3 regions of the Streptomyces sp. NPDC051364 genome follow, and region 3 is predicted to be linked to each of the others. Evidence: riboswitches for the same ligand, from Rfam matches in the RefSeq annotation. Region 3 holds a riboswitch; each other region holds the start of a gene.

Region 1 (7,516 bases), on a different contig from region 3:
CAGGGTGCCCGCGCCGATGACGTCCACCCGGCCCGGGTGCAGGACCGGGATCGCCGCGCGTTCGGCGTGCACCGACGTCAGCATGCGCTCGGTGATCTCGCGGACCTGCTCGTACGAGATCCGGGAATGGTGGATCGCCGAGGAGATGTACTCCGGCAGCCCGAGGGCGATCCCGGCGACCGTGGTCACCGAGCCGGCCAGGCCCACCAGCGTGCGCGCCTCGGACAGCGGGACCGTCTGCTCCACGAGGTCCAGCGCCGCCTCGATGTCGGCCCGTATGGCGGCGATCTGCTGTGCGGTCGGCGGGTCGGTGACCGCGCCGTCCACCACCAGGTGGCGCTCCGTCATGCGGACGCAGCCCACGTCGACCGAAAGGGCCGCCCGTACGTGCTCCTCGCCGACCACGAACTCGGTCGAACCGCCGCCGATGTCCACCACAAGGAACGGCGTCTCCATGTGGGTGGTGCCCGTCAGCTCCTTGGTGGCGCCGATGAAGGAGAACTCCGCCTCCTGGTCACCGGAGATCACCTCGGGCTCGACGCCCAGGATGCCGAGGACCCCCTGGACGAACTCGTCCCGGTTCTCGGCGTCGCGGGAGGCCGAGGTCGCCACGAAGCGCAGCCGCTCCGCACCCAGCTCCTTGATGACGGCCGCGTACTCGCGGCAGGCCGCGAAGGTGCGCTCCAGCGCCTCCGGGGCCAGCCGGCCCGTCTTGTCGACGCCCTGGCCGAGGCGGACGATCGTCATCCGCCGGTCCAGCTCGACCAGCTCGCCGGTCTCCGGGTCGCAGTCCGCGACGAGCAGGCGGATGGAGTTCGTACCGCAGTCGATTCCGGCGACGCGGGTCACGCGTCCGACTCCTTCTGCTCCGCCTTCTCCGCCTTCTCCGCGCACGGGGTGACGCAGGCGCCCTTGGCCCACCACTCCGGCAGCATCGCCAGCGCCTCGTCGCCGAACGGGTTCACCCCGGGCCCGGCGGCCAGCGAGTGGCCGACCAGCACGTGCAGGCACTTCACCCGGTCCGGCATCCCGCCGGCGCTCGGGAAGCCCTGGAGCACCTCGATGGCGTCGCGGCGCCGGATGTAGTCCTCGTGCGCGGCCTGGTAGGCGGCGGCCAGCTCGGGGTCCTCGGCGAGCCGGGCCTGCATCTCCTTCATCACGCCGTTCGCCTCGAGCGTGCCGATCGCGGAGGCCGCGCGCGGGCAGGTGAGGTAGTACAGCGTCGGGAAGGGCGTGCCGTCGGGGAGGCGCGGGGCGGTCTCCACCACGTCCGGCTGGCCGCAGGGGCAGCGGTGGGCGATGGCGCGCAGCCCGCGCGGCGGGCGGCCGAGCTGCTGCTCGAACGCCTCGATGTCCGCGTCGGTCGGCTCGGTCCGGTCGGTCTGGGGCGGGGGCGTCTGCATGCCTGGAGGAAGTCTCTTCGTTCTCGTGGATGGGTGCGGTGCTCGGGTGCGGTACTCGGAGTGCCGTTGCTCGTCACTCGCCGGGGCGGTCGGCCTTGTCGACGCCGTCCCAGACGTTCGAGTACCAGGGCCGGTCGGATCCGGCCGTTCCGGAACGGTGCCGCTCGGCGGCCCCGGCCCCGGGGTCGGTCATGATGTAGCTGATCTCGCCCGGGCGGACGAAGTGCAGGTGCTTGCGCGCCTGCTGCTCCGCGTACGCGTTGTCCTGCCAGCGGGCCTTCTCGTCGCGGAGGCGTTCGAGGCGCCGGCTCGCGGCCTCGGCGGCCCGCTGCTGCTTCGCGATCTCCGAACCCTGGGAGACGTACTGGCGCATCGGATACGCGAGGGCGACGACCAGCGTACAGAGGACGAGCACCAGGAGCGCGGCCCGGCCGGTGAGCCGGCTGCGGCGGACCTGACGGCGCGTCTGCGAGCGGTAGACGTGGGCGGCGGTCCGCTCGCCGAGCTGCTTGAGCCTGGTCGCGGTGGAGAAGGTGGAGAACCGATCCCGGTTCCCGGCCATTGATCCCGCCTCCCCTTGTACGCGGTACGCACTACGCAATACGTCCCCGCACACGGTACGGGACCGAGTGCGGGGACGTACGGAAGCAAGAGCGTGGTTAACCCTTGGCCCTTGGCCCTTGGCCCTTAGCCCTTGAAGCGCGGGAAGGCGGAGCGGCCCGCGTACACCGCGGCGTCGTCGAGGATCTCCTCGATGCGCAGCAGCTGGTTGTACTTGGCGACGCGGTCCGAGCGGGCCGGGGCGCCGGTCTTGATCTGACCGCAGTTCACGGCGACGGCGAGGTCGGCGATGGTGACGTCCTCGGTCTCACCGGAGCGGTGCGACATCATGCACTTGAAGCCGTTGCGCTGGGCCATCTCGACGGCGTCGAGGGTCTCGGTCAGCGAACCGATCTGGTTCACCTTGACGAGCAGGGCGTTGGCGGAGCCCTCCTCGATACCGCGGGCCAGGCGCTCCGGGTTGGTGACGAAGAGGTCGTCGCCGACGATCTGGACCTTGGTGCCCAGCTTGTCGGTGAGGGTCTTCCAGCCGGCCCAGTCGTCCTCGTACAGCGGGTCCTCGATGGAGACCATCGGGTACGCGGAGACGAGCTCCTCGTAGTACTCGGTCATCTCGGCGGCCGAGCGGGACTGGCCCTCGAACTCGTACTTGCCGTCCTTGTAGAACTCGGACGCGGCGACGTCGAGCGCGAGCGCGATGTCCTTGCCGGGGACGTAGCCGGCCTGCTTGATGGCCTCGACGATGAGGTCGAGCGCGGCGCGGTTGGACTCCAGGTTCGGGGCGAAGCCGCCCTCGTCGCCCAGGCCGGTGGAGAGGCCCTTGGTGTGCAGGACCTTCTTGAGGGTGTGGTAGACCTCGGCACCCCAGCGCAGCGCCTCGGAGAAGGACTCCGCGCCGATCGGGGCGATCATGAACTCCTGGATGTCCACGTTGGAGTCGGCGTGCGACCCACCGTTGAGGATGTTCATCATCGGAACGGGCAGCAGGTGCGCGTTCGGACCGCCGAGGTAGCGGAAGAGCGGGAGGTCCGAGGCCTCGGACGCGGCGTGCGCGACGGCGAGGGACACGCCGAGGATGGCGTTGGCGCCGAGCGAGCCCTTGTTGTCGGTGGCGTCCAGGTCGAACATGGCCTGGTCGATCAGACGCTGCTCGGTGGCGTCGTAGCCGACGAGCTCCGGGCCGATCTGCTCGATGACGGCGAGGACGGCCTTCTCGACACCCTTGCCGAAGTAACGGTTGGGGTCACCGTCGCGGAGCTCGATGGCCTCGAAGGCACCGGTGGAGGCGCCGGACGGAACTGCAGCACGGCCGGTGCTGCCATCGTCGAGGCCCACCTCGACCTCGACCGTGGGGTTGCCTCGGGAGTCCAGGATTTCCCGGGCTACGACGACGTCGATGGACGGCACGAGCATCTCCTTCTGGGATGTGACGCTGGGTGTGCGGTGGCATGTCAGGCCGTGGGATGGCCCCGCCGACTAGAGCCTAACCGGCTCCGGGCACTCGGCCAGCCGACCGCCCGCCTCCTGGGACGAAAAAGGGCCCGAATACCCGCCTTCCGGTACATAGGACTCTTGACCACCGGCGTCCCGGCCGGGGTCCGGGACGGGACCGGGACGGGACCGGGCGGGGAACAGGAGGGGCTCGGGCCGGACGAACGCCGCCGCCCGGCGCGTGGGGGGAGACGCGCCGGGCGGCGGGGATGCTGCGTGTTGTGCTCGCTGCCGCAGTTGTTACGGCAGGGTTCAGCTGAGCTTCAGCTTCTGACCCGGGAAGATCAGGTCGGCGTCCGAGACGATGTCCTTGTTGAGCTCGAAGAGCTTCTCCCAGCCGCCCTTGACGCCGTTGGCCTCGGCGATGGTGCCCAGGGTGTCGCCGGGCTTGACCTCGTACGAGCCGTTGCCGGTCTTCGGGGCCGGGGCCTCGGAGCGCTCGGAGCGGGTCGTCGGAGCCTCGGAGCGCTTCGTCTCCTTCTTCGGCTCGGTCTTCTTCGGCTGGGTCTTCTTGGTCTCGGTCTTCTGCTCCGTCTTCTTCGGGGTGTCGGTCGTACCACCGCCGGTGTAGGAGGAGTTGGAGAGGCCGACGCCGCAGGACGGCCACGCACCCTTGCCCTGGCCCTTGAGGACCTTCTCGGCTATGGCTATCTGCTGCGACTTGGAGGCCTGGTTGGCCTGCGCGGCGTACGCCTTGCCGCCGTACGCGGCCCAGGTGGAGGACGAGAACTGCAGGCCGCCGTAGTAGCCGTTGCCCGTGTTGATGGACCAGTTGCCGCCGGACTCGCACTGCGCTACGCGGTCCCACTCGGTGCCGGTGGCGGCGGATGCCGAGCCGGCCGCCATGAGCGGGGCGGCGACGGCGACACCGGCGACGCCGGCGAGCGTGACGATGCGGGTGGTCCGCTGAATGGCCGTGGCGCGGCGGTGCTTGCCCTTGCCGGAAAGCAGCATGGAGTTCTCCTCACCGACGCCTGCGAGGTGAGCTGTCGGGTTCGGGCTGATGAGTGCCCGGCCGTGCGACGTGGCGCACGACTTAACCCCTAGCCGTTTCCGTGACCGTCTCTCAACGGCCGGTCCCGGCGCCTACCTTGGTTCCCCCGCTCCTGCCTTCGGCGCTTTACGCGACGACTGTTCCCTCCGGCCGCCGGCAGGATTCGGCGATGCGGTCGAAGGAGCCCGCGGTGGCGGGCGACTCAGAAGGTAGGCAGGTCTCTCCCCGATGTTCAACGAGGAACACCGGGGAGAAACGGCCCCTACTTGCGCTCCCTTTACGGCCGTTTGCGCAGGTGAGGACGGGGTTTGCGGAAGGCTCCAGGCGGGACACGCCAGTTGACCGGAAGAGACGCATGTCTCACTTGCAGATAACGGACATTCAGCTCTTTACGGGTGCCCGAAGTGCCGCTATTCCTAGCTTAGATCCAGGTTCTGGCCGGGCTTGATCAGGTCTGCGTCCTCGCCGATGACCTGCTCGTTGGCGTGGTAGAGCGCGTTCCAGCCGCCCTTGAGGCCCTTGGCAGACGCGATGGTGGCCAGGCTGTCGCCCGCCCGGACCGTGTACGAGGGCGCCGACGCCCCCTCAGATGCGGCGGGCAGCTCGAGGGCGGGCGTACCACGGTGCTTGCCGTTGCCGGAGGTGTCCGGGATGGCACTCGGGTCGGTGGAGGCGCCCGGGGCACCCGGGGCCGCGTGGGCGCTGGGGTCGGCCGGGACGACCGGAGCGGTCGGGTCCGCCGGGTTCCCGGGCGTGGTCGGGCTCCCCGGGGTCGTCGGCGCGGTGGGCGTCGTCGGGGCCGTGGGGGTACCCGGGGGCGCGGTCGGGTCGCCGGGGAGCACCGGGACGGTCGGCGACGTGGACGGCACGTCCGGGTCGGGCATGACGGGCAGTCCGCTGTTCGGCGCGAGCGGCGCCGGCGGGAGCGTGAAGTCCGGGGCCGGAGCCGGGGTCGGGGCGCCGAAGTCCAGCGCCTTCGCTCCGGAGCCGCCCTTCGGGATCGAGTGGTCCGGGCGCGAGGGGCTCGGGGCGACGGGGCCGAGCGTGCCGGGCAGGCCCGGGTCCACGGTCGCGGCGGGGGCCTGCCGGGTCAGCCCGGCAGACTCCGAGCACTGCCCCCACGCCTGGGGGCCCTGGGTGCCCAGCACCCGCTCGGCGACGGCGATCTGCTGCGAGCGGCTGGCGAGGTCGGGGCGCTCGGCGAAGTCGAGGCCGCCCGAGGAGTTCCACTGCTCCTGCGTGAACGAAAGTCCGCCGTACGACCCGCTGCCGGAGTTGGCGCTCCAGGAGCCGCCACTCTCGCACTCGGCGACCTTGTCCCACGTGGAGGTGTCCGCCGCGCTCGCGCCGGTGGCGGCGAGCAGCGGCAGGGCCAAGGCGGAACCGGTGACTCCGGCGGTGACGACTATCGCGGGTACCTGGCGGGGGCGTCTGTGGCGGCCGTTCCCGGAACGCATGAGCTGCACCTTTCGCATAACGGCTGGGTAACGGCAGAACCTAGCCGTCTTAGCACGTCAGTAACAACTCTTGACGGGGGCTGACTTACGGTCAGGGGCGCTTCAGATGTTTCGAGCTGTGAACCTGACGGGAAGAGTGCGCAGGCCACGCATGATCAGACCCCCGCGCCAGCGAAGCTCGTTGGACGGAACAGCGAGTTCCAGATCCGGCAGACGCTTCAGCAAAGTCGCAAGCGCGGTCTGTCCCTCAAGTCGTGCGAGCGGAGCGCCCAGGCAGTAGTGGATGCCGTGCCCGTATCCGAGGTGCTGGTTGTCGGTGCGGGAGAGGTCGAGGGTGTCCGGATCGGCGAACCGCTCGGGGTCCCGGTCGGCCGCGGCGAGGACGACGAGCACCGGATCGCCGGCTGCGATGTCCCGACCCCCGAGGGTCAGCGACTCGGTGGCGAAGCGCCAGGTGGCCAGCTCCACGGGGCCGTCGTAGCGGAGCAGCTCCTCGATGCCGGTCTCCAGCAGGCCGCTCTCGCCGGCGGCGAGGGAGTCCTGGAGGCGGGTGCGCTGATCCGGGTTCATGAAGAGGGCATGTACCCCATTGCCGATCAAATTGACTGTGGTTTCGAAACCGGCGAACAGGAGGATGAAGGCCATCGCCGTGGCCTCGGCCTCCGTCAGGTGGTCCCCGTGGTCGCTCGCGCGGATCAGGTCGGAGATGAGGTCATTGCCCAGATCATCCCTTTTACGGTGGATGAGTTCACCGAGATAGGTCCGCATCTGCTTCACGGAGCGGGCGACCCCGCCGCGAGGGCCGCCGCCGTGGCGGATCATCATCCCGGCCCAGTCGCGGAAGTCGTCCTGGTCCTCGCGCGGTACGCCGAGCATCTCGCAGATGGCGTAGATGGGGAGCGGGAAGGCGAACTCGTGGATGAGATCCGCTTCCCCCTTGCTCACGAACCGGTCGATGAGGTGATCGGTCAGCTCCTGCACCCGCGGGGTGAACTCGGCCACCCTGCGCGGGGTGAACGCCTTCGACACCAGCCGCCGCAGCCGGGTGTGGTCCGGCGGGTCGATGTTGAGCAGATGCGTCATCAGCTCCGCCTTGCGCTCCCCCGGGATCCCGGTCTTGCCCTTGGCGTGGGCCGGCTCCGCGTGGTGCGCCGGGTTCTTGCTGAGCCGCTGGTCCGCGAGGGCCTGGCGGGCGTCGGCGTACCGGGTGACCAGCCAGGCCTCGACCCCGCTGGGGAGCTTGGTGCGGTGCACCGGGGAGTGCTCGCGCAGCCAGGCGTACGCCGGGTACGGATCGGTCGCGAACTCCCAGTCGAACAGGGTCGGACCCTGGGGAGGAGTGCTGTCTGCGGGGGCTGCGGAGGTCGGCTCGTGCACCCGCTGACCGTATCCCGCGGGCCGGCCGCCATCCCATATGGGTCGTTCGCCGCGGCTGTCCGTAGATCCGCCATCGCTTGACCTCGGGTTCCCCGGCCCTCCTACTTTCGGTTCTGTGGATGCGAGGATCTTGAAGAGCAGTTTCGCGGTGGTGGAGAGAAGGGCCGAGCACGCGGTCAAGTACTTCTACTCCCACCTCTTCTGGCACAACCCCGGGATCCGTGAGCTCTTCC
Region 2 (7,516 bases), on a different contig from region 3:
GGAGCGGCGCCCGGCGGACACGCGCTACGAGCCGACGGCCTCCGGTTCCTCGTGCGCCGCGGCCGGCGGTCGCGCGGTCGCGACCGGGCGGGACTGTGTGGCGGGCACGGGCGGGGGCGACGCCACGAACGGGCGCCACCACGGCTCGCTCGGGGCACCGGCGTCGCCCGGCTCGAACGGCTGGCCCGGGATCGGCAGCGCGATCGCCGCGCCGGTGGCCTCGGCCGCGGTCACAGTGCCCTCGCCGGGTTCGTCCCACGGGTGCGGGGCCAGGTTGAAGGTGCCCCAGTGGATCGGCAGCATCGTGCCGTGGGGGATCCCGCCCTGGAGGTCGAGGTGGGCGCGCATGCCCTCCTCGGGGGTCATGTGGATGTCGGGCCAGTACTCCGAGTAGGCCCCGATCTGGATCATCGTGGCGTCGAAGGGGCCGTGCTCGGCGCCGATCTCCCCGAACCCGGGGAAGTAGCCGGTGTCGCCGCTGTGGAAGATCCGGTGCTCGTCGCCCGCGACGACCCAGGAGGCCCACAGGGTGTTCTGCTGGTTGCGCAGGCCGCGCCCGCAGAAGTGCCGGGCCGGCGTGGCCGTCAGCGAGAGCCCCGCGATCTTGGTGCCTTCGTTCCAGTCGAGCTCGCGCAGCCGGTCCGGCGACACCCCCCAGCGCTCCAGGTGGGCGCCGACGCCGAGCGGGACGGCGAAGACCGTGTCCGTACCGGCCAGCTCCTTGATGGTCGGCAGGTCGAGGTGGTCGTAGTGGTCGTGCGAGATCACCACGACGTCAACCGGCCCCAGCGAGGCCAGCGGTACGGGTACGGGGTGCAGCCGCTTGGGCCCGGCGAACGGGAAGGGAGAGCACCGCTCACCCCACACCGGATCGAACAGCACCCGCCGCCCGTCGATCTCCGCGAGTACGCCCGAGTGCCCCATCCAGGTCAGGCGCAACCCGCTGACCGGCGGCTTCGCCAGCTCGGCGAGGGTCGTCGGGTAGACCGGGATGGGAGCTCCCGGGTTGCGCCGGATCCGCTGCTCCTTGTGGAAGTAGATCTTGGCGAACTCCATCATGGAGCCGGAAGGCCTGGTCCGGGCCCCGACCGGGTTCTGGAAGACACCGTCGGCGAAGTTCGGCGAGCGGTGGATCCGCTCCAGGCGTGCGCCGGACGGATCCGCGCCGAAGGCTTCGGGCCGCAGGGCACGCAGCCGTGGACGCAGGGGACGGGAGCCGGTCAAAGCGCCTCCTGGGAGGGTGGGACGGATGGGCGTGAGAGGCCGTACTGGTTTCCGGTCTATCACCTTGCCAACGCGCACCGGCCCCGAAGGATTCCGCCGCGCGTACCCGTCCTCCTGCCCCCGTCCCCTTCTCCTACTCGGCTACCCGCTGCTCCGCTACTCCGCCCCTCCTGCGCCGGGCTACAGCGGCAGCAGGTCCGGACGCTTCGCCTCCACGTGGTCCCCGGAGGACTCCCCGCGCAGCCGCCGCCCGATCCACGGCACCAGGTACTCCCGCGCCCACTGGATGTTGTCCCGGGTCACGTCCACCGAGCCGCGCGGCTGTTGCGGCGGCCACGGCTGGTCGGGGTCGGCCGGCACCTCGAACCCCAGCACCTGGGCGGCGCGCAGCGCGACCCGGGTGTGCCCCTCGGGCGAGAGGTGCAGCCGGTCGTCGTCCCAAGCCCGCCGGTCCTGTACGGACTTCAGCGACCAGAGGTCGAGCACCGGGCAGTCGTAGCGGTCGGCGATGGCACGCACATGGGCGCTGTACGTGGCCACCTTGCCCCGGAGGTGCTTGAGGACCGGCACACCGCGGGTGTCGAAGCCGGTGGTGATCATGACGTGGCCGACGGCTCCGGTGAGGTCGGCCACGGCCGCCTCGAACCGCTCCGCCACGTCGTCCGGGTCGCTGCCGGGCCGGATGATGTCGTTGCCGCCGGCGCAGAAGCTCACCAGGTCAGGTGCGAGCTCCTTGGCCCGGGGGACCTGTTCGGCCACGATCTGGTCGAGGAGGCGCCCCCGCACGGCCAGGTTCGCGTACCGGAATTCGTTTTCCTCGCGCTGATCGGCCAGGAGTACGGCCAGCCGGTCCGCCCAGCCGAGAAAGGTCTCCCCGGGTCCCGGGTCCCCCACACCCTCGGTGAAGCTGTCCCCGATCGCCGCGTACGAGCCGATGGTCTTGAGTGTCGTCTTCGTCGCTGCCACGAGAACACATCTTTCACCCCGGCACGTGACCTACGCCATCGTAGGAAGGGGTTGACGGACCGTGATCTATACCACCTGGTCGGTACGGAATAACGCGGCGTGAGGCCGGGACCCCCCTCGGGTCCCGGCCTCACGAGTCCGGTTGCCTCTGTCCGACGGCGGGAGCCGTCAGATGCTCACACCCTTGGAGCGGAGGTAGGCCAGCGGGTCGATGTCCGAGCCGTAGGACGGCCCGGTGCGGATCTCGAAGTGCAGGTGCGGGCCGGTCGAGTTGCCGGTGGAGCCGGAGAGGCCGAGGGTCTGGCCGCCGGTGACGCTCTGGCCGGCCGAGACGGAGAGCTGGGACAGGTGGCCGTACTGGGAGTACTTGCCGTCCGCGTGCCGGATGACGACCTCGTTGCCGTACGCGCCGGCCCAGCCGGCGGAGACCACGGTGCCCGCGCCCACGGCCCGGACGGTGGTGCCGGAGCTCGCGATGAAGTCGACACCGGTGTGGTAGCCGCTGGACCACATGGCGCCGGGGGTCTTGTACTGGGTGGAGATCCCGCCGCCGACGGGGGCGACGAAGCCGGCGGCGCTGACCGTACCGGCGGCGGACTTGGCGGCGGTGCTCTTCTTGGCGGGCGCGGCGGCGGCTGCGGCCGCGGGGGCGGCAGGGGCCGGCGCGACGTCCGCGGAGCCCTTGTCCTCCGAGGGCGAGGCCGAGGACTTCTTCGCCGGAGCCGGAGCGGACTTCTCGGCCGGAGCCTGCGCGGCCGGAGCCGCCTCGCCCTGCGCACCGAGGGTCAGCTTCAGCCCGGGGTGGATCAGCGACGGGTCGGTGCCGACGGCCTCGCGGTTGTCGGCGTACAGCTGCTGCCAGCCGCCCGAGAGGTGGCGGTCCTGGGCGATCTTGGAGAGGTAGTCGCCCGGCACGACCGTGTAGACGACCGGCGCGGACTGCGCGGCAGCGGCGGGCGCGGCCTGCAGCGCCGCCGGAACCTGCGGGGCCTGCACGGGAGCCGCGGCGGGGGCGGCGGCCGGGGCACCGGCCGCCTGGGCGCCGGCGGCACCCAGCAGCGGCAGCGCGAGGGCCGCACCACCGGTGCCTGCGACGGCGAAGCCGCGCGCCACGGAACGGGACTTGGGACGGCGGTGCTTACCCTTTGCAGGCATGGCGAATTCCTCTCCGTCGCCTGCGAGGTGAGCTGTCGGGTTCGGACTGGAGATGTCCGGCCGCACATGAACGGAACATGTACGGCTTCACCCCGAGCTGCGCCGATACAAAGATCGGGAACAGCGGCTTACCTGGTTCCCCCGCTCCTGCCGCGCGCGTGAATAGTCGGGTGCGGTTTCCGGACGGCGGCAGGATTAGGCGGTCCATCCGGATCGATCGCGAAGGTAATCGAGTTGAGCCGCACGGAACAAGCCACGAATTTCCTGACGGATTCACAGGCCGGGGAGTTCGACGGAATTCCGGTCACCCTCCGTCCATTCCCCGCCGCCAACAACCGCCCCGGCCGGGCCTTTCGACTTCGACGATCAGGCACTCACGGTCACCGTATGATCTGGCTCACGGGGCTGCGCCCGATCTCGCCTCCGGTTATGGCAAGTTGGCCTCAAGTAGCGCAATTCGGACATCTCACGACGACGCGGAGGAGTTCCCGTGACCCAGCAGATACCCCAGCCCCCGCGGACGGAGCCCGTACCGGAGCCGGAGCTGGCCGGAGTGCGCAACTTCCGTGATGTGGGCGGGCTGCCGACCATCGACGGGCGGAGGGTCAAGCCAGGAAAACTGTTCCGTAGCGGACATCTGGCACATGCCACCGAAACCGATGCAGAATTCCTCGCATCGCTCGGCCTCCACACAATTTTCGACTTCCGCAACGGCGCCGACCACGCCCTGGAGGGACTCGACGTCGAGCTTCCCGGCGTGCGGAACGTCAACATCCCGCTGTCGGATCCGGCCGACGGCAAGGAATTCTGGAAGATGGTCCGCGGCGGCGATCTCGAGCAGCTCCGCGGAATCCTGGGCGAGGGCAAGGGCGCCGCCCGAATGGCCAACTCGTACCGCTCGATGATCGAGCACCGCACCGCCGAGCACGGCCGGGTCGTGCACGCCCTCGCCGAGGACAGCATTCCGGCGCTCATGCACTGCGCGGCCGGCAAGGACCGGGCCGGCCTGTCGATCGCCGTCACCCTGCTCGCGCTGGGCATCGAGCGCGAGGCGATCGTGGCGGACTACCTGGAGTCCAACGCCCCGCACCGCCGCTACCGGGTGCGCCGTACCAGCGACGCCCCCGAGGCCCGCTCCCCCGAGGTGATGGAGCTGCTCGCCCCGCTCTTCGACGCCCGCGCCGAGTACCTGACAGCGGCCTTCGACACCATCGACGAGCACTGGGGCGGGGTCGACCGGTACCTCGCCGAGGGCCTCGGACTCACGCCCGAGACCCTCGACCGGCTGCGGGAGCAGCTGCTCGACCGATAACCCGGCCGACAGCCCGACCGGGAAACCGGGCAGCGGAGCAGGCCGTCAGCCGCCGGCGACGGCCTGCTTCACCAGCGTCCTGCCGAAGTCCCACATCAGTGCGCCCCCGCCGTGCGCCTCGTCCATGACCGCGCGGAAGGAGCCGACGAACCGGTCGACGTCCCGCTCGTCCACGATCAGCGGCGGGATGAGCTTGATGACCTCCAGATGGTCGCCGGAGACCTGCGTCAGGATCCGGTGCTTCTGCAGCAGCGGCACCACGACCATCTGGGCGAAGAGCCCCTTGCGGGCCGCCTGGAGCATGGTCCACCGGCTGCGCAGCCCCAGCGAGGACGGCCGCCCGAACTCGATGCCGATCATCAGGCCGCGCCCCCGTACCTCGTGGAGCAGCTCGTACTCGTCCACGAGCGCCGCGAGCCGGCCGCGCAGCAGGTCGCCCATCGCGCGGGCGTTCGCGACCACCGACTCGTCATCCATGACGGAGAGCACCGCCAGCCCGGCCGCCATCGCCTGCGCGTTGGATCCGAAACTGGCGGAGTGCACCAGCACCCGGTCCATGGACGAATAGACCTTTTTGAAGATCCAGTCCTTGCCCAGGGTCGCGCCGACCGGCACATAGCCGCCCGAAAGGGCCTTGGCCACGCACACCAGGTCCGGCTCCACGCCCGGCTCGTGCTGGTACGCGTAGAACTCGCCGGTCCGGCCGAGCCCCGTCTGCACCTCGTCCGCGATCAGCAGCGCCTTGTGCCGGTGCAGCAGCTCCTGCGCCGCGAGCAGGAACCCGGGCGGGGCCGCGAGCACGCCCTTGCCCTGGATCGGCTCGACGACGAAGGCGGCGACGTCGCCACGCTTCAGCTCCCGCTCCAGGGCCGCCAGGTCCCCGAGGGGGATCTTCGTGTCGGGCAGCAGCGGCGCGAAGCCGTCCCGGAACCCGCCCTCCCCGTTGACCGAGAGCGAACCCGTGGTGAGCCCGTGGAAGGCGTGGTCGCAGTAGAGAACCCTCGTTCGCCCGGTGGCGTACCGGGCGAACTTCAGGGCGGTCTCCACGGCCTCGGTGCCGCTGTTGCCGAAGAAGACCCGTTCCAGGTGCGGGCTGTACGAGAGCAGCTTCTCCGCCAGCAGCCCGGGCAGCGGCTGGCAGTCGAAGCGGGTCAGATCGGCGAGCTGTGCGTCCAGGACGTCGTGCAGGGCCTGGCGGACCACCGGGTGGTGGCGGCCCAGGCCCATCACGCCGAACCCGGCCAGCATGTCCAGGTAGTCGTTGCCGTCTGCGTCCCAGAAGTGTGCGCCTTCGGCCCGTACGTAGACCTTGTCGAAGCCGATCGTGTGCAGCATCCGGGGCAGCTGGTGGTTGAGGTGCCTGGTGTGCAGCTCGTACCGTTCCGCGCCCCGCTCGTCCAGCAGGGCGCGGAGGTCGAAGCCGGTCACTGCTTCTCCCGGTTCCCCGAGACCGTCTCCCGGGCCGCGCGCAGGGACTCCTTGAGGGAGCCCATGGTGGCGAGGACGGCGGTGGGCTCGTAGCCGCAGTGCGCCATGCAATTCGCGCAGCGCGGGTCCTTTCCTCGGCCGTACTTGCTCCAGTCGGTCTCTTCGACCAGTTCCCGGTACGTCGGCACGTAGCCGTCGCTCATCAGATAGCAGGGGCGCTGCCAGCCGAAGAGGGAGTAATTGGGAATGGCCCAGGCGGTGCAGGGGAAATCCACCTTGCCTTCCAGGAAGTCGAGGAAGAGCGGGGAGTGGTTGAGCCGCCAGCGGCCCCGGTTTCCGCCCGCGAAGGCCTTCTTGAAGAGTTCCCTGGTCTGCTCGACGCCCAGGAAGTGCTCCTGGTCAGGGGCCTTTTCGTAGGCGTAGGCGGGCGAGATCATCATTTCGTCGACCTTGAGGTCGTCATTGAGGTAGTTGAGCACCTCGATGATCGTCTGCGGGGTGTCGGTGTTGAAGAAGGTGGAGTTGGTCGTGACCCGGAACCCGCGCCGCTTCGCCTCCTTGATGGCGGCGACCGCCTCGTCGAAGACGCCTTCCTTGGCGACCGACTCGTCGTGCCGTTCGCGCAGCCCGTCGATGTGCACGGCGAAGGCGAAGTACGGGGACGGGGTGAACTTCTCGATCTTCTTGCGCAGCAGCATCGCGTTGGTGCAGAGGAACACGTACTTCCGCTTGGCTACCAACTGCCGCACGATCTCGTGGATCTGCGGGTGCATCAGGGGCTCGCCGCCCGCGATGGACACCATGGGGGCGCCGGACTCCAGGACGGCGCCGACGGCCTGCGCGACCGGCATGCGCTGCTTGAGCACGCCGGCCGGGTGCTGGATCTTCCCGCACCCCTCGCAGGCCAGGTTGCAGGCGTAGAGCGGTTCCAGCTCGACGATCAGCGGGAACTTCTCACGCTTGCGGAGCTTCTGTTCGAGAAGATACGTCCCGACCCTGATGGACTGTCGCAGTGGCATGGCCATCTGGCTCACCTCCTGGGGAGCAGCAAAGAACGGTGCCAGTCATGAAACGCGGGCAGTACGGCACGCAATACGCGGAAGGCCGATATTCCACCGCGGAACGTGCCGATACGGACGAGCTCATGCTCCGGAGCGTCCACGATCACCCGGACGGCCGCAACCGGACGGTTCCAGCCATCTGCGGCGGCCCGGGTGGCCGTCCACAGGGTGGCCGCGGACTCCATGTCGACCGCGATGGCGCCGGTGGCGCGCAGCTGGGCGCGTTCCTGGCCGCGGACGACGTGGTCGGATCCGGTCAGTGCGCCGGTGTGCACGGTCCGGCCCGGAGCGGCCCGGGCCAGCGCCTCGGCGAGCAGGGCGGTGCCGGCGCACGCGACGGCGCCCCGCGGGTCCCGGGTCTCCTCGGCGA
Region 3 (7,516 bases):
CCCTGCACCCCGTGCTCCCCGCACGCGGCCACGGCCTCGGGGACGCGCTCGGCGGGGACCGCGATCACCGCGAGGTCGACCGGGGAGTCGATGTCGCCGAGCGCGCGGTAGGCCCGTACGCCGTCCAGCAGGTCGGTGGTGACGGCCTCGTTCACGGCGTAGAGGTGGCCTTGGAAGCCGCCGTCGCGCAGGTTCCGCAGGGCTGCCGCGCCGACTCCCCCGCCGGAGCGGCTGACTCCGATCACCGCCACCGAGCCGGGGGCGAGCAGCCGCTGCACGGAGCGGGCCTCGGCGCGCTGCTCGCGGGCGCGCTGCACGGCCAGGGACTCGGCGGTGGGTTCGAGGTCGAGGGTGAGGTGGACGGAGCCGTCCTCGAAGCTGCGCTTCTGCTGGTAGCCGACGTCGGTGAAGACCTTGATCATCTTGCTGTTGGCGGGCAGCACCTCGGCCGCGAACCGGCGGATGCCCCGCTCGCGGGCGACCGCGCCGATGTGTTCGAGGAGCGCGGAGGCGACCCCGCGGCCCTGGTGGGCGTCCTGGACGAGGAAGGCCACCTCGGCCTCGTCGGCGGGGGCGGAGGCGGGCCGGCCGTCGGGGCCGATCCGGTCGTAGCGGACGGTGCCGATGAACTCTTCGCCGATGGTCGCCGCGAGGCCGACCCGGTCCACGTAGTCGTGGTGCGTGAAGCGGTGCACGTCGCGGTCGGACAGCCGGGGGTGGGGCGCGAAGAAGCGGTAGTACTTCGACTCGTCGGAGACCTGCTCGTAGAAGCTGACCAGCCGGCCCGCATCCTCCGTGGTGATGGGCCTGATCCGGGCGGTGCCGCCGTCGCGCAGGACGACGTCCGCTTCCCAGTGGGCCGGGTACGAGGGGTCCGACGCGGTGGTCATGCGGCGATCTTAAGGCCAGGACCGGCCGGACAGCCCCTGCGCGGCGCGCGAGGCAAGCAGGGGCAAATGAGTGCAAGCTGGGGTAGGTCGAACGGCGGAGGATCCGGGTCGAAGGTCGGTCGGAGCATTCGAGGCGTCGTGAGAGACTGGTCTAGACAACCGTTGGAACCCTGAAGGGCATCACCATGGCAGAGCGCCGAGTCAACGTCGGCTGGGCCGAGGGCCTGCACGCTCGTCCCGCCTCGATCTTCGTCCGCGCGACGACCGCTTCCGGCGTCCCGGTGACCATCTCGAAGGCCGACGGGAACCCCGTCAACGCCGCGTCCATGCTCGCGGTGCTGGGCCTGGGCGCCCAGGGCGGCGAGGAGATCGTCCTCGCGTCCGACGCCGAGGGTGCCGAGGCGGCGCTGGACCGCCTCGCGAAGCTGGTCGCCGAGGGTCTCGAGGAGCTCCCCGAGACCGTCTGACCCTTCGGGTTCGCCCCCGGGCATGCGACGAAGCCGCGGCCGCCGGAATTCCGGAGGCCGCGGCTTCGTCGTTGTCGGGAATTTCATCGTCCGCGCCGGGCGAGCGCGAATGCACCGCCAATGCACCGTGAATTAAGCCGCCGCCTCCACATTAATACGCGCTATTTGTTAATGCGGACCGCCCGCCATGTTTACGGCACGTTGCGAAGTCCTCACGCGCAGCCGGTGCGCCCCGGCCGCCCGGTCCGCATGGATCGCCATGAGCGCCCGCGCCCGCTCGGCGTCCCCGCGCGCCACCGCGTCCACGATCGCCCCGTGCTCCGCCCAGGACTCCACGGGCCGGGCCGGCGCCTCCACGGCGTACATCCACGCGATCTTGTGCCGCATCTGCGTGAGCAGCGCGATGAGCCCGGGGCTGCCGGAGGCCTGGGCGAGGGTCTCGTGGAACCAGCCTCCCAGGGATCGCAGGTCCTCCCCCTGGCCCCGCCTGGCCCGCTCCTGGCCCAGCCTGACCAGCCCGCGCAGCACCTTGAGGTGGGCCTCGGTGCGCCGGCGGGCGGCCCGGGCCGCCGCCAGCGGCTCGATCAGCATCCGCAGTTCCAGGAGGTCGGCCGCCTCCTGCTCGGTGGGCTCGGCGACGCAGGCACCCGCATGCCGCCGGGTGGTGACGAAGCCCTCGGACTCCAGGGTCCGCAGCGCCTCGCGGACCGGGACGCGGGAGACCCCGTACCGGCGGGCCAGCAGCTCCTCGGTCAGCCGGCCGCCCGGCTCGAAGACTCCGGAGACGATGTCGTCGCGGATTGCCGTGCATACCGCGTGCGCAGGAATACGCAAGTCCGGACCTCCGTCTATTTCCGACTGCCGACGCCATTGCCGCGATCGTGCTGGGATCGTGCTGGGATCGTGCTGGGATCGTGCTGGGATCGTGCTGGGATCGTGCTGGGATCGTACTGGGACTCTATTGCAACACGCGATGTTTTCCGAGCGCGGACGGAAATCACGAATATTTACAGCCACAATGCGGCCGCTTGCGGCCACAACGCGAAGACCCCGGCTCGGGGAGCCGGGGCCTTCGGTGAAGTGCTGCGGGTCAGACGTCGACGCCGTGGTTGCGCAGGTACGCGACCGGGTCGATGTCCGAGCCGTACTGGGCGCCGGTGCGGGCCTCGAAGTGCAGGTGCGGGCCGCTGGAGTTGCCGGTGGAGCCCGACAGGCCGATCTGCTGGCCCGGGGTGACCTGCTCGCCGACGGAGACGCTCAGCGAGGTCATGTGGCCGTACTGGGTGTAGGTGCCGTCGTTGTGCTTGATGACGACGTTGTTGCCGTACGCCCCGCCCCAGCCGGCCTCGACCACGGTGCCGGAGCCCACCGCGTGCACCGAGGTGCCGGAGGCCGCGTGGAAGTCGATGCCGGTGTGGCTGCCGGAGGACCACATGCCGCCGCCCGCGTGCCACTGGGTGCTGATGTAGGAGCCGTCGACGGGGGCGACGAAGGTGTTGAGGCGCTTGCGCTCCTCCTCGCGGGCGGCGCGCTCGGCGGCCTCGCGCTCGGCCTTCGCCTTCTCCTCGGCCTTCTGCTTGGCCTCGGCGGCGCGCGCCGCAGCGTCGGCCTCCGCCTTCGCCTTGGCGGCCGCGGCCTCTGCCGCGTGCTCCTGGGCCTCGGCCTGGGCCTCGATCTGGATCGGAAGGTCCTCGGCCGTCACGACGGCGGTCAGGCCGGTGTCCTCCATGGAGGGGGCCTTGTCCGACGCGGCGAACGCCGGGCCTGCGAGGGAGCCGACGACACCGGTGGTGGCGAGGGCGGCGATGCCGGCGTAGCCGGCGGTCTTGCGGCTCAGACGACTGGAACCACGGTGCTTACCGGCGGCACGACTGCCAAACGCCATGAAGGGGCTGATCCTTTCCTTCCTTCTCGCCTACCGGGTTAGCTGACGGGTTCGGAGCAGGAAGGTCTCCTACGGGCCCCCTCTGGCGAGGCGGTCCGATTCACCCCAGGGACACATGTGGGTCCCCGGCTCCCCAGGCTCGCGCCTGACGGGGACTCGGCGATCGCTGCCCGGTGCCGCGGATGCGGCGCGTACAACTGACGGACAGCACGGCCGACGCTAGGCGGATCATCAGTCAATCGCCAAACAGACACGCCTTTTTGTTGCGTACGCCACACCGCATACAAGCAACCTCTCCACTAAACAGACAAAAGGGGCTCCGGTGGACAAGCCACTGGAGCCCCTTGGGATGTCCGTCAGTTGGTGACGACGGTGACCTCACCGATCCCGAGCGCCCGCACCGGCGCCTCGATCTGCGAGGCGTCGCCCACCAGGACGGTGACCAGGCGGTCCACGGGGAAGGCGGCCAGGACGGCCGAAGTCGCCTCCACCGTGCCCGTTTGGGCCAGCTGCGCGTACAACCGGGCCTGGTAGTCGTCCGGGAGCTCCTGCTCGACCTGGTCGGCGAGCGTGCCGGCGACGGCCGCGGCCGTCTCGAACTTCAGCGGGGCCACGCCCACCAAGTTCTGCACTGCCACGTCCCGTTCGGCGTCGGTCAGGCCGCCCTCCGCGAGGGTGCGGAGCACCTTCCAGAGGTCGTCGAGCGCCGGGCCCGTGTTGGGGGTGTCCACGGAGCCGCTGATGGCGAGCATCGAGGCGCCCTTGCCGTCGGCGGTGGAGCGCAGCACCTGACCGAAGGCGCGCACGCCGTACGTGTACCCCTTCTCCTCGCGCAGCACCTTGTCCAGGCGTGAGGTGAGGGTGCCGCCCAGGCAGTACGTGCCGAGCACCTGCGCCGCCCAGACCCGGTCGTGCCGGTCCGGCCCGATCCGGCCGATGAGCAGCTGCGTCTGGACCGCGCCGGGCCGGTCCACGATGACCACGCGTCCGCTGTCGTCGGCGGTCACCGGCGGCACCGGGAGCGCCGCGGCGGTGTTGCCGGTCCAGGTGCCCAGGGTGTCGGCCAGTACGGCGTCCAGGTCGATGCCGGTCAGGTCGCCGACGACCACCGCGGTGGCGGTGGCGGGGCGTACGTGGGCCTCGAAGAAGGCACGCACGGCCGCGGAGTCGATCCGGGCGACCGTCTCCTCGGTGCCCTGGCGCGGGCGGGACATCCGCAGGGTGGCCGGGAAGAGCTCCTTGGAGAGCTGCTTGGCGGCGCGGCGCTGGGGGTTGGCCAGCTCGTGCGGGATCTCGTCGAGCCGGTTGCGCACCAGGCGGTCGACCTCGCTGTCGGCGAAGGCGGGCGCGCGCAGCGCCTCGGCGAGCAGGCCCAGCGCCTTGGCCAGCCGGGAGGCCGGGACCTCCAGGGAGACCCGCACGCCCGGGTGGTCGGCGTGCGCGTCGAGCGTGGCGCCGCAGCGCTCCAGCTCGGCCGCGAACTCCTCGGCGGAGTGCTTGTCGGTGCCCTCGGACAGCGCGCGGGCCATGATGGTCGCCACGCCGTCCAGGCCCTGGGGCTCGGCGTCGAGCGGCGCGGCGAGGTTGACCTCGACGGCCACGACCTGCTGGCCGGGGCGGTGGCAGCGCAGCAGGGTCAGCCCGTTGGACAGCGAGCCCCGCTCGGGAGCCGGGAAGGCCCAGGGCCGGGCCTCGCCGGCCTGCGGCTGCGGGTGGAAGGTCATCGTGACGGCTGCGGTGTCGCTCACTGCTCCGCCCCCTCGTTCTCGTCGTTCTCGTCGGCCCCGTCGGCCTCTGCCGGGAGCGGCTCGTACACCAGCACCGCGCGGTTGTCGGGGCGCAGTCGGGCCGCGGCCACGGCCTGCACCTCCTCGGCGGTGATGTCGAGGACCCGCTGGACGGCGCTGAGCGCCAGCTGAGGGTCGCCGAACAGTACGGCGAAGCGACAGAGTTCGTCGGCGCGGCCGGCCACCGTGCTCAGCCGGTCCAGCCACTCGCGCTCCAGCTGCGCCTGGGCGCGCTCCATCTCCTCGGCCGTCGGGCCCTCGGCGGCGAACCGCGCGAGCTCCTCGTCGACGGCCGCCTCGATGTCGGGCACCTCGACCCCGCTGGAGGTCTTCACGTCCAGCCAGCCGAGCGAGGGCGCGCCGGCGAGCCGCAGCATGCCGAAGCCGGCCGCGACGGCCGTCTGGTCGCGGCGTACCAGGCGGTTGTGCAGCCGGGAGGACTCGCCGCCGCCCAGGACGGTCAGCGCCACATCGGCGGCGTCGCACTCGCGGGTGCCGTCGTGCGGGAGCCGGTAGGCGGCCATCAGCGCGCGGGCCGGGACCTCCTCGACGATCTCCTCGCGCAGCTCCCGGCCCATGATCTCGGGCAGCGTGCCGTCGCGCGGCGGCTGCTTGCCGTCGTGCCCGGGGATGGTGCCGAAGTACTTCTCGACCCAGGCGAGCGTCTGCTCGGGGTCGATGTCACCGACGACCGACAGCACCGCGTTGTTGGGCGCGTAGTTCGTACGGAAGAAGGCGCGGGCGTCCTCCAGGGAGGCCGCGTCCAGGTCGGCCATGGAGCCGATCGGGGTGTGGTGGTACGGGTGGCCCTCGGGGTACGCCAGGGCGGTCAGCTTCTCGAAGGCCGTGCCGTACGGGACGTTGTCGTACCGCTGGCGGCGCTCGTTCTTGACGACGTCGCGCTGGTTCTCCATGGAATCGTCGTCCAGGGCGGCCAGCAGCGAGCCCATCCGGTCCGCCTCGAGCCAGAGCGCGAGCTCCAGCTGGTGGGCCGGCATGGTCTCGAAGTAGTTGGTGCGCTCGAAGCTGGTCGTGCCGTTGAGCGAACCCCCGGCACCCTGGACGAGCTCGAAGTGGCCGTTGCCGGGTACGCTCGCCGAGCCCTGGAACATCAGGTGCTCGAAGAGGTGAGCCAGACCGGTTCGCCCCTTGACTTCATGGCGCGAGCCGACGTCGTACCAGAGGCAGACCGCGGCGACCGGGGTCAGGTGATCCTCGGAGAGCACCACGCGCAGGCCGTTGGCCAGCCTGTGCTCGGTCGCTGTGAGGCCGCCGGAGCCGGCCTGGGCTGTGGCCGTGTGACCCATGGGCATGTGGTCCCTTCGATCGCGATGCAGAGATTTCCGTCAGACCTGCCACTGTATGCAAGCGCGTCGGGGACCGGAGAAGTTCCCGGCTCAGACCTGGGTCGGAGTCGGCGTTGTCGGTGCCTCGGGCCACAATGGTCCGCGACAACCCCCGTCAGCCCCTGTCGCACCACCCGCCAGACCACCCGCAAGACCCCCAGCACACCTTCTTTCTTGGTTAAGGAGCCGCGCAGCGATGGCCCGCCGCAGCACGAAGACCCCGCCGCCGGAGGATTTCGAGGAGAAGATCCTCGACATCGACGTCGTCGACGAAATGCAGGGCTCCTTCCTCGAGTACGCGTACTCGGTGATCTACTCCCGCGCCCTGCCCGACGCCCGCGACGGCATGAAGCCGGTGCACCGGCGCATCGTCTACCAGATGAACGAGATGGGCCTGCGCCCCGACCGCGGCTACGTGAAGTGCGCCCGCGTCGTCGGCGAGGTCATGGGCAAGCTGCACCCGCACGGTGACGCGTCGATCTACGACGCCCTCGTACGCATGGCCCAGCCCTTCTCGATGCGGCTGCCGCTGGTCGACGGCCACGGCAACTTCGGCTCGCTCGGCAACGACGACCCGCCGGCCGCGATGCGTTACACCGAGTGCAAGATGGCGGACGCCACGTCGCTGATGACGGAGTCGATCGACGAGGACACCGTCGACTTCACCGCCAACTACGACGGCCAGGAGCAGGAGCCGGTCGCGCTGCCCGCGGCGTACCCGAACCTGCTGGTGAACGGCGCCTCCGGGATCGCGGTCGGCATGGCCACCAACATGCCCCCGCACAACCTGGGCGAGGTCATCGCGGCCGCCCGCCACCTGATCCGCTACCCGCAGGCGGACCTGGAAGCGCTGATGCGCTTCGTGCCGGGTCCGGACCTGCCCACGGGCGGCCGGATCGTCGGCCTCTCGGGGATCAAGGACGCCTACGAGAACGGTCGCGGCACGTTCAAGATCCGCGCGACGGTCTCGGTGGAGAACGTGACGGCCCGCCGCAAGGGCCTGGTCGTCACCGAACTGCCCTTCACGGTCGGCCCCGAGAAGGTCATCGCGAAGATCAAGGACCTGGTCGGCTCGAAGAAGCTCCAGGGCATCGCGGACGTCAAGGACCTCACGGACCGCTCGCACGGCCTGCGCCTGGTC

What was found. Region 3 has a riboswitch for cyclic di-AMP ahead of AB0M76_RS19495 (M23 family metallopeptidase). Riboswitches for the same ligand answer to the same signal wherever they lie in the genome.
Region 1: it holds a riboswitch for cyclic di-AMP, as region 3 does, so the genes downstream of both, AB0M76_RS12430 (transglycosylase family protein) here and AB0M76_RS19495 (M23 family metallopeptidase) in region 3, are expected to answer to the same signal.
Region 2: it holds a riboswitch for cyclic di-AMP, as region 3 does, so the genes downstream of both, AB0M76_RS05600 (LysM peptidoglycan-binding domain-containing M23 family metallopeptidase) here and AB0M76_RS19495 (M23 family metallopeptidase) in region 3, are expected to answer to the same signal.

Annotation. Positions count from the first base shown of each region.
Region 1 covers NZ_JBFBAH010000005.1:78,411-85,926, forward strand. The annotation lists gene AB0M76_RS12410 (Ppx/GppA phosphatase family protein) at 1-849, opposite strand, end outside; gene AB0M76_RS12415 (DUF501 domain-containing protein) at 846-1,403, opposite strand; gene AB0M76_RS12420 (septum formation initiator family protein) at 1,477-1,965, opposite strand; gene eno (phosphopyruvate hydratase) at 2,091-3,377, opposite strand; gene AB0M76_RS12430 (transglycosylase family protein) at 3,708-4,409, opposite strand; cyclic di-AMP (ydaO/yuaA leader) riboswitch at 4,412-4,583, opposite strand; gene AB0M76_RS12435 (transglycosylase family protein) at 4,866-5,906, opposite strand; gene AB0M76_RS12440 (cytochrome P450) at 6,009-7,283, opposite strand; gene AB0M76_RS12445 (globin domain-containing protein) at 7,414-7,516, shown strand, end outside.
Region 2 covers NZ_JBFBAH010000002.1:369,222-376,737, reverse strand. The annotation lists gene AB0M76_RS05610 (MBL fold metallo-hydrolase) at 25-1,224, opposite strand; gene AB0M76_RS05605 (SGNH/GDSL hydrolase family protein) at 1,405-2,190, opposite strand; gene AB0M76_RS05600 (LysM peptidoglycan-binding domain-containing M23 family metallopeptidase) at 2,359-3,345, opposite strand; cyclic di-AMP (ydaO/yuaA leader) riboswitch at 3,350-3,524, opposite strand; gene AB0M76_RS05595 (tyrosine-protein phosphatase) at 3,836-4,657, shown strand; gene AB0M76_RS05590 (aspartate aminotransferase family protein) at 4,703-6,085, opposite strand; gene hpnH (adenosyl-hopene transferase HpnH) at 6,082-7,110, opposite strand; gene AB0M76_RS05580 (1-hydroxy-2-methyl-2-butenyl 4-diphosphate reductase) at 7,116-7,516, opposite strand, start outside.
Region 3 covers NZ_JBFBAH010000008.1:126,883-134,398, reverse strand. The annotation lists gene AB0M76_RS19510 (GNAT family N-acetyltransferase) at 1-890, opposite strand, end outside; gene AB0M76_RS19505 (HPr family phosphocarrier protein) at 1,076-1,357, shown strand; gene AB0M76_RS19500 (GntR family transcriptional regulator) at 1,526-2,191, opposite strand; gene AB0M76_RS19495 (M23 family metallopeptidase) at 2,448-3,242, opposite strand; cyclic di-AMP (ydaO/yuaA leader) riboswitch at 3,256-3,414, opposite strand; gene AB0M76_RS19490 (pitrilysin family protein) at 3,599-4,966, opposite strand; gene AB0M76_RS19485 (pitrilysin family protein) at 4,987-6,336, opposite strand; gene AB0M76_RS19480 (DNA topoisomerase IV subunit A) at 6,572-7,516, shown strand, end outside.